4 regions of the Photobacterium sp. ABD4_091 genome follow, and region 1 is predicted to be linked to each of the others. Evidence: riboswitches for the same ligand, from Rfam matches in the RefSeq annotation. Region 1 holds a riboswitch; each other region holds the start of a gene.
The links. A riboswitch is a leader RNA that binds a small molecule or an ion and turns the genes downstream of it on or off. The one in region 1 is predicted to bind lysine.
Positions count from the first base shown of each region.

Region 2: it holds a riboswitch for lysine, as region 1 does, so the genes downstream of both, lysC (lysine-sensitive aspartokinase 3) here and ACXAGQ_RS23850 (Na+/H+ antiporter NhaC family protein) in region 1, are expected to answer to the same signal.
Region 3: it holds a riboswitch for lysine, as region 1 does, so the genes downstream of both, ACXAGQ_RS22300 (Na+/H+ antiporter NhaC family protein) here and ACXAGQ_RS23850 (Na+/H+ antiporter NhaC family protein) in region 1, are expected to answer to the same signal.
Region 4: it holds a riboswitch for lysine, as region 1 does, so the genes downstream of both, ACXAGQ_RS02305 (Na+/H+ antiporter NhaC family protein) here and ACXAGQ_RS23850 (Na+/H+ antiporter NhaC family protein) in region 1, are expected to answer to the same signal.

Region 1 is NZ_JBSWWQ010000003.1:537,014-539,215, reverse strand. Features, by position in the region: gene ACXAGQ_RS23855 (BCCT family transporter) at 1-646, opposite strand, end outside; lysine riboswitch at 833-1,003, shown strand; gene ACXAGQ_RS23850 (Na+/H+ antiporter NhaC family protein) at 1,087-2,202, shown strand, end outside.
Region 2 is NZ_JBSWWQ010000001.1:1,289,271-1,291,472, forward strand. Features, by position in the region: gene ACXAGQ_RS05910 (pyridoxal-phosphate-dependent aminotransferase family protein) at 1-769, opposite strand, end outside; lysine riboswitch at 1,026-1,213, shown strand; gene lysC (lysine-sensitive aspartokinase 3) at 1,321-2,202, shown strand, end outside.
Region 3 is NZ_JBSWWQ010000003.1:181,715-183,916, reverse strand. Features, by position in the region: gene cspE (transcription antiterminator/RNA stability regulator CspE) at 226-435, shown strand; lysine riboswitch at 872-1,048, shown strand; gene ACXAGQ_RS22300 (Na+/H+ antiporter NhaC family protein) at 1,173-2,202, shown strand, end outside.
Region 4 is NZ_JBSWWQ010000001.1:554,573-556,774, forward strand. Features, by position in the region: gene ACXAGQ_RS02305 (Na+/H+ antiporter NhaC family protein) at 1-1,019, opposite strand, end outside; lysine riboswitch at 1,118-1,301, opposite strand; gene ACXAGQ_RS02310 (H-NS family histone-like protein) at 1,672-2,070, shown strand.

The DNA of each region.
Region 1 (2,202 bases):
ACGGTGCAGCCAAGCCCAGCGTTGTGGCACCACCACCGAGTAAACCGAAGATAAACAGCACATCGATAACCTTGCCAAGCCAACCATAGCTGCGCGCTTCGCCAATCACCGGCATCAACGCCGCCGATACCTTAAGCACAGGCTGCTTTCGCACATAAAAGAAATACGCAATTGGCAGGGCCGGTACTAAGTAGATAGACCAAGCTATTGGTCCCCAGTGGAACAAGCCGTAAGTTGCCGCCCAGCGGACCGCTTCTTCACTGCCAGGCTCTAACTGGAACGGCGGCGCCTGGTAGTAATACGCCCACTCGATGGTTCCCCAGTAAAGAATACTGGCACCGATACCACCACAGAACAGCATGGCCGCCCACGACGCCGTCGTAAACTCGGGCTGCTCATCAGGATCACCCAGTTTGATTTGGCCGATATCGGAAAAAACGATGTAGATCATAAAGAAGAATGCACCGACACCGAGCGCCAAATAGAGGAAACCGAGTTTATCGGTCATAAACGTTTTGGCGATAGCAATCCATTCTGCCCCTTGCACCGGGAACAGCAGCAAGGGCACCACAACCGAGATCAACATCCCCAGCGCCCCGAAGAACGTCGGTTTATCGATCAATTCAAAGTGTTTGCGAGAAAACACGTTAGCTCCTTAAAGTTAAAACCCTGCAATGGGTAAAATGGATAATCCGAGGAAAGGGCCAACGCTTCAAACCAAGATTCTAATCATGGCGATGAAAAAAGCTGATTATTAGCTGACATAAATATTCAGCCGTATATAATGTTAGACTTATGGCCGCAATCCAGTAGGATTGACGGTGATAAACCCTAAATCAGTAGAGGCGCGCTGCCTATAAGTAAACGTGTGGAGGGTGATACCTGTGAAGCCGGAGAAAGGAGTCAGCGCCGAAGTGACTGCAGCCATCAACTCAGTCGCTGGGTCTGTGTCGAATAGGCACAGAACTGCCATAGTATTTACCTATGGAGCGCTACCTGAGGGGGTAACAAGTCTTCTTTTTCTGCGTCTTAGTTACACTTCCTTTCGGTAGATCTCCACCTGAAACACATAGGTGTGATGAGATCATGAACCTTGTCGATTTTTCGGACTCGCTAATGTCCGTTATCCCTGCCATGCTGGCTGTTATCCTTGCGGTCACCACCAGGCGGGTTTTGCTTTCCCTCGGAACGGGTATCTTTGCCGGTGCAATGATGCTGAACCAATATTCTCCGCTTGAATCCCTGCAATACCTGGCCGGCAAAGTGCTGGCTATTGTATGGGTCGACGGCGCGATGAACAGCGATAACGTCAATATGATCATCTTCATGTTGCTGCTTGGCGCGCTGATCAGCCTGATGAGTGTTTCCGGTGCTACCCAAGCGTTCGCCGACTGGGCAGCGGTACGCTGTAAAGACCGCCGCAGTGCCAAGTCACTGACGGGTTTGATGGTATTCATCTTCTTTATCGACGACTTCTTCCACAGCCTATCGGTGGGTGCTATCTGCCGCCCAGTGACTGACCGATTCAATATCTCTCGTGCCAAACTCGCTTACCTGCTGGACTCCACAGCAGCACCAGTTTGTGTATTGATGCCTATCTCTTCATGGGGTGCCTACATCATTGCGCTGGTTGGTGGCATCATGGTGGCACACGGCGTGACCGACCAGAGCCCTATCTCAGCGTTTGTCGAAATGATGCCGATGAACCTTTACGCGGTTTTCACCCTGGTGATGGTGCTGTGTGTAATTGCATTCCAGCTTGATATCGGCCCAATGCGCAAGCATGAGAAGTGGGCGCTTGAAGGCAAGCTGTGGGATGAATCAAAAGGCAAGCCAGCAGGCCTGGATGTAGAAGCGCCAGAGTCAGCCAAAGGCGGCATGATTGATATGGTACTGCCTATCCTGACCCTGACTATGGCAACCGTATTTTTCATGGTGCAGTCAGGTGCGGATGTACTGGCTGCCAACGGAGAAGCCTTCAGTGTGATCGGCTCTTTTGAGAACACCGATGTAGGCTCATCGCTAGTATACGGTGCGATCTGCAGCTTGGTAGCCTCTATCGGCCTTGCCCTTCGCTTGAAGCTAGATGCAGGCAGCTGGATGAAAGCCGCCCCACAAGGCATTTCAGCGATGATGCCCGCTATCATTATCCTATTCTTTGCCTGGACGATTGGCGCCGTTGTGCGTGACATGCAAACCGGT
Region 2 (2,202 bases), on a different contig from region 1:
GGCTATTGACCGGCGCAGTATGGTGATAGCTACGCTTGCCTTCACCACTCCAGTAGCCTAAGACTAGGCTCTGGTCGAGGAACCAACTCTGTACCGGGGCCTGGCGGCCCTGGATTTTAGCCACCGCTTTTTCGGAGAACGTCAGTGGCGACAATCCCGGAACACAAGACAGGCATTTCTGGCTGCCTGAATACACGGCATCCAGCTGCCACTCATCCACCAGCAACGGGACGCCACCTAGCGAGGTAACCGCATCCACGATTGTCAGGCAGTCATGCTCACGGGCTAGTTTGGCAATCGCCTCGGCATCGCTCAGTGCACCGGTAGAGGTCTCGGCATGGACAAAGGCCACGATTTTCGCATCTGGGTTGCTTTCCAGTGCCTGGGCGACCAAACCGGGATCAACCGGCTCGCCCCAATTATTATCGACCATCACAGCAACGCCGCCGCAGCGCTCGACATTCTCACGCATCCGGTCACCAAACACACCATTGCGGCAGACAATCACCTTGTCGCCAGGCTCGACCAAGTTCACAAAGCAAGCTTCCATCCCGGCACTGCCCGGGGCAGAGACCGCGATCGTAAAGGTATTCTGGGTCTGGAAGGCATATTGCAGCAGCTGTTTGAGTTCATCCATCATACCGATGAATAGCGGGTCTAAATGCCCGATGGTCGGACGGCTCAGCGCCTGCAGTACCTGCGGATAGATATCAGACGGGCCGGGTCCCATCAAGGTTCGTTGTGGTGGGTAGAAGCTACCAATGGTCATTATTGTTTTCCTCCCTGGCGGTAAGCATGGACAGTCAATCGTTATTGTAAGGTACTGATTGACTATATCAGCAATAGGTTAATTATGCTTATACCAAATCGTAACTACCTTCTAGCACATAGATTCCTTCAATATTTGTGACAATTTTTTGCAAAATTTATGCATATTTTATTTCTATGTAATTGACAACATACCTGCAAATCCGGTTCAATGTAGATCGTTTTTTGTTCATCCTGAGGAAAGGTTTTCCCCAGGTGAAGACAGAAGAGGAGCGTTACCCAGGTATCTAGGATTGCGGGGCCCCACCCCGAAGCAGTCTGGAGAGGGGGAGTAACGCCGAGATACAGCATGACAGGGGGCATGGTGTATCGGCTACGAAGGTTGAATCCTTCTGGCTGTCATCTATTCATCATGGTAATGAGTAGATGGGGAGCTTCTGGTTGTTGTACCGGTTTACATCTTACCGTTTTGCTCTCCTGACTTTTGTCGGGATCACCATCCCGAGCCCCCTGTTAATTGCGTTTATACTCTTTATTACTGGGAGACTCGTTGTGAGCTTTGTCGAAAATAACTTTACTGTTCCTCCACCGATAACCGTAGCGAAATTTGGCGGTACTAGCGTAGCCGATCATGCCGCCATGAGCCGAAGTGCCTCGATCATCAAGGACAACCCTGCTGCCAAAGTAGTTTTGATCAGTGCCTGTTCCGGCGTTACCAACCTGTTAGTTGAACTTGCAAACGGAATTGCCGATAACGAGCAGCGCTCCCAACGGCTACATAAATTGACCTCTATCCACCAGGACATTATCGACAAGCTGGCTCAGCCAGGTACTGTTGCTGGCCACATAGAACAACTTATCAATAACGTGGCAAGCCTAGCCGAACAGGCCGCCGAAGCACCATCGACCAAGCTGACCGATCAGCTGGTTGCTCATGGTGAACTGTTGTCGACGCACTTATTTACCCAAATTCTCAACGAAATGGGGGCGACTGCCCAACGTTTCGATATTCGCTCTGTCATGCGTACCGACAGCCAGTTCGGCAAAGCCATCCCGGAAGTCGACACCATCCGCCAGCTGGCTGATGACAAGCTCCAGCCCCTGCTGGCAGGCGAGGCGGTAATCGTCTCCCAAGGCTTTATCGGCTCAGACAGCAACGGTGAAACCACGACCCTAGGCCGTGGTGGCAGTGATTACAGCGCCGCCCTTGTAGCCGAGGCCATCAGTGCCGGAACCCTTGAGATCTGGACTGACGTACCGGGCATGTACACGACCGACCCGCGTATCACTGCCAATGCCAAGCCAATCAGCGAGATCAGCTTCAGCGAAGCCTCTGAAATGGCCAATTTCGGCGCCAAGATCCTGCACCCCTCGACCCTGCTACCAGCGGTCCGCCAGCAGATCCCGGTTTTCATCGGCTCCTCAAAAGCGCCT
Region 3 (2,202 bases), 360 kb from region 1:
TTCTAAAAATTCACTGTATATTTTCCGCCCAGCTGTTATGATGCACGTGCTCAATTTGAGAAGAGTTATTTAATGCAACATCAAGTACAAGTTAAACCATCTGATACAACTACGTTTTCGTACTGTATCTAACTGTTTCCCTTATATTTATCGTAACATTAATAATTCAATTTTTTCTGATCGCTATTGTTGGCGGTTTAAATGAATTTACATAAGGGACAGATCATGTCTAAGTCTACTGGTATCGTTAAGTGGTTTAACGAAGAAAAAGGTTTCGGTTTCATCACTCAAGAGAACGGCGGTGCAGACGTATTCGTACACTTCCGCGCTATCGCTTCTGAAGGTTTCAAGACTCTTTCTGAAGGTCAGAAAGTTTCTTTTGACGTAGAGCAAGGCCAAAAAGGTCCTCAAGCTGCTAACGTAGTTACTCTATAAGTCATCGAACTTATTTGAAGAAAATGCTGGCTTAGGCCAGCATTTTTTTTGCCTGTTACATATGACCCCAACGCCTCCTCAACATCATTTGTACTCTTTCTATTTAGGTAAATTGGGCTAATTTTGGGTAAATATGCAGCCTGAACCTGCATCTTTGCCGCTTTATCTAGATTTCATCTCAGGTCTCTCTCAGTCTATTCCCGACAACGTTACAGCCACTCCAGATAAATATTGATAAGAGACTTACCGTCTGAAAGCAAAAAATAGCCATTGTGGTTATTGTTGCTGCAAGCCTGGTAACTGCTAGTTCAATGTTTTGTTAATCATGTGTTTAATAAAATATATAATGTGATCTTTGTCACGTTGTGGCGTCAAGTTGATTTGGATTATGCGTTTTTGTGTTTTATTCAATACAAAGCGGGTGGTTATTCACTGCCTGCAACGTAGAGGCGCATTGCCTAAGAGTAGTTTAGTGAAGGTCGACAGCCGGTGAAGCTAAGCGAAAGGAGTCAATGCCGAAGTGGTTTTGGTCGTCAGCCAAACTGCTGGGGTTGTTCTTAATAGGAGCAGCACTGTCATCTCGGGCCTACCCGGATGGAGAGCTACAGCAATTTTTGTTTTCGAACAGGTAAGTTCGCCTACCGATTTCGTACAGCCTTTGTCGCTCGCGTGCTCCTTGCACCCCTCCTCTAAATACTCAAATACCTTGATGTTGTTTTTATAGGAGAAGTCTACGAATGGCTGATTACGGATTATTGTCCATCGTACCCGCGGTGCTGGCGCTGATACTCGCCTTTACCACTCGGCATGTTGTTTTGGCCCTGGGCGTTGCAGTGATCAGCGGCATGCTGATCTTAACCAAGGGTCACCCTGTTGATACTGCGTTGATGTTCTTGTCTGATGGGCCGTTCACACAGCTTGCATCGGGCAGCAACGCACAGATCATTATTGTTATTACCATTATTTCCGGCTTTATCTACCTGGTCGAGCAAAGCGGTGGTATGGCAGCGTTTTCGACCATGGCGACCCGCTATGTGTCATCACCATTGAAAGCCCAGCTCGCCACCTGGGCAACCGGGATCGGGGTGTTTTTTACCGACTCGGGCAACTCGCTTATTCTTGGCCCGATGTTCTCGCCAATTTACAACAAGCTCAAGCTGAGCAAGGAGAAACTGGCATTTATCATCGATTCGACCTCGTCACCAATCTGTGTGCTGATCCCGATTATCAGCTGGGGTGTCTACTCGCAGGGTCTGATTGAGAACGCATTCGATAACATGGGCCAGCCAGTTGATGGCTTTGCGACTTTCCTTCAGGTGATCCCTTACCAGCTCTATGCCTTGCTGGCACTGTTCAGTGTACCTGTCTACGCGGTGCTGAAAAAAGACTGGGGGCCAATGGCCGAAGCCGAGCAACAAGCGCGCCAGCAGGCTGAGGTGAGCGTACAGCCTGAGAATGACCAACAGGTGAAATCAGGCCGTATCTCGCTGATTGTATTGCCGCTGGCGGTACTGTTCGGCTCGCTGATCGCACTATTCACTTATAACTACCATCTGCATGGCACTATCAATGGCCCGGTGATCCGAGCATCGCTTGGCACCAGCTATCTGATTGCTTCGGTAACGGCGATTGCCTACTACGCCTACACCAAAACTATGACCGCCTCGACAGCCTTCAACACTTTTGTGTCGGGAATGCAGCGGATCATGCTAATTTTGGTTATCTTGCTATTGGCATGGACCTTGGGTGATATCTGTAAGTCTCTGG
Region 4 (2,202 bases), on a different contig from region 1:
GCCATTGGGATACGCTGGCGCAGTACAGGAATAAGTGCTGCGGCAAAGCCAACCAGGCCACCGTATACCAAAGACATACCCACATCGGTATTTTCAAAGGCGCCCAAAATACTGAAGTCAAGGCCGTCAGCCGCTAGTGCCTGGTAGCCGGTAAATAACATGAAGAAGAAGGTCGCTACAATCAGGGTGACGATTGGCATCACAAGGTCAGCAACGCGGCCATTCTTGCTCTCTTCAATTTCCAGCTCGTCGTTTAGGTCTTTTGCACGGCTATCCTCGTCACCTTCATCAAAGCCACGGCAATGGCTTGCTTCTAGCTCGTGCTTTCTCATTGGGCCCACATCAATTTGGAACCAAGCCACCACGAATACCATCAGCAGTGCAAATACTGCATAAAAGTTCATTGGTGCCAGCTGCATGAAAGCGCCAAGCGGGGAGTATTCAGTTACGCCGTGCGACACCAAGATACCGCCGATAAGGGTAATAATGTATGCACCCCAGCTAGAAGCTGGCATCAATACACACATTGGCGCTGCGGTGGAATCAAGGATATACGCCAGTTTAGCGCGAGACACGTAGAAACGGTCCGTCACTGGGCGGGAAATAGAGCCAACAGCCAGGCTATTAAAGTAATCATCGACGAAAATGAACACGCCCAAGAAAGCAGCCAGCAGCTTTGCCCCGCGCTTGCTCTTGATTTTAGTCTGCGCCCATTCAGCAAAAGCACGAGTACCGCCAGAAAGTGTCAGTAGCGCTGTGGTCATACCCAGCAAAATAAGGAAGGCGACAATACTCATGTTCCAGCTGTTGATGGCACCATCGTCAATAAACAGGCCAGTCACTGTGGTTCCGATATAAGATGCCGTGCCACCGATTGAAAAATCAGTTAGCAGGAATGCGCCCAGTAGGACACCGACACCCAATGAAACTAAAACACGACGTGTAAGGATAGCCAGGCCAAGTGCAACCAAAGGTGGCAACAACGACATGGCGGAGTGTGAAAAATCTACAATATTCATGATCTCGACTACAACCGATCCTGGTTGGAGATCTACTGTTTACTCGACATCGTGTCGTGTATAGAAGTGCATAAGGAAGAGATGTTACCCTTTCCCGACTTCACAGTAGCGCTCCATAGTTAATGTAATTATATACTATGGCAGTGTTGTCCCTATTCGGTGACAACCCCAGCAAGCTGGCTTGATAATCCGAGCTTACTTCGGCAACGGCTCCTTTCGTAAATCCTCATCGGAATCACCCTCCGATTTACTACTAATAGACGATGCGCCTCTACCCTTAGTCTAGGTCTGGTCAATTCTACGGAATAGATATCCAAATGCAACAAGTTAAGATGAAAAAAATGACAAAAATAGTGAATAGTCTTGCTGCTCAGTACAAAAAACACCCACTTAAAAGCAGTTTATTATACCTTTCACATATGAAATTGATGGCAAATATTTATCAACAAAAGATGATTTTGGATAAGAATATTTACTTAGCCTGACCATTACATTTTATTGCAAATGAGAAATGAACCCGATAAATTGCAAAAAAATAAATATACCCTTCATTTTTTATTTGGCATCGCCGTACTAAAAGTATTATTATTGCAATTATTGATTTGGCACTGCTATTATTATTTTATAGTTTTGGACCTACAGGAAATTAAAAATGTCTGATGCAATGAAAGCGCTACTTAACCTTCGCAGCCTTCGCGCACTTTCTCGTGAATATTCTCTTGAGCAACTACAAGAAGCATTAGAAAAGCTTCAAACTGTAGTTTCTGAGCGTGAAGAAGCTGAAGCTGAAGAAGTTGCTAAAGAAAAAGAACGTACAGAAAAACTAGCGCAATACCGTGAAATGCTTCTAGCCGACGGTATTGACCCAGAAGAGCTTCTAGCAACTCTAAATAAAGCACCTAAAGCAAAACGTGCACAGCGTCCTGCAAAATACCGTTTCCTTGACGAAAATGGTGAAGAGAAAACTTGGACTGGCCAAGGCCGTACTCCAAGCGCGCTGAAAAAAGCACTTGATGAAGGTAAATCTCTAGAAGAGTTTGAAATCAAGTAATTCAAGTACTATTGAAAACACCTTTAAAAACCCGGCTTTTGCCGGGTTTTTTTATTTATATAAAATATCATCAAGTAATAATTCAAACTATTGATTTAAAAGGATAATTAAATCAAAGAGCACCAACAAGGC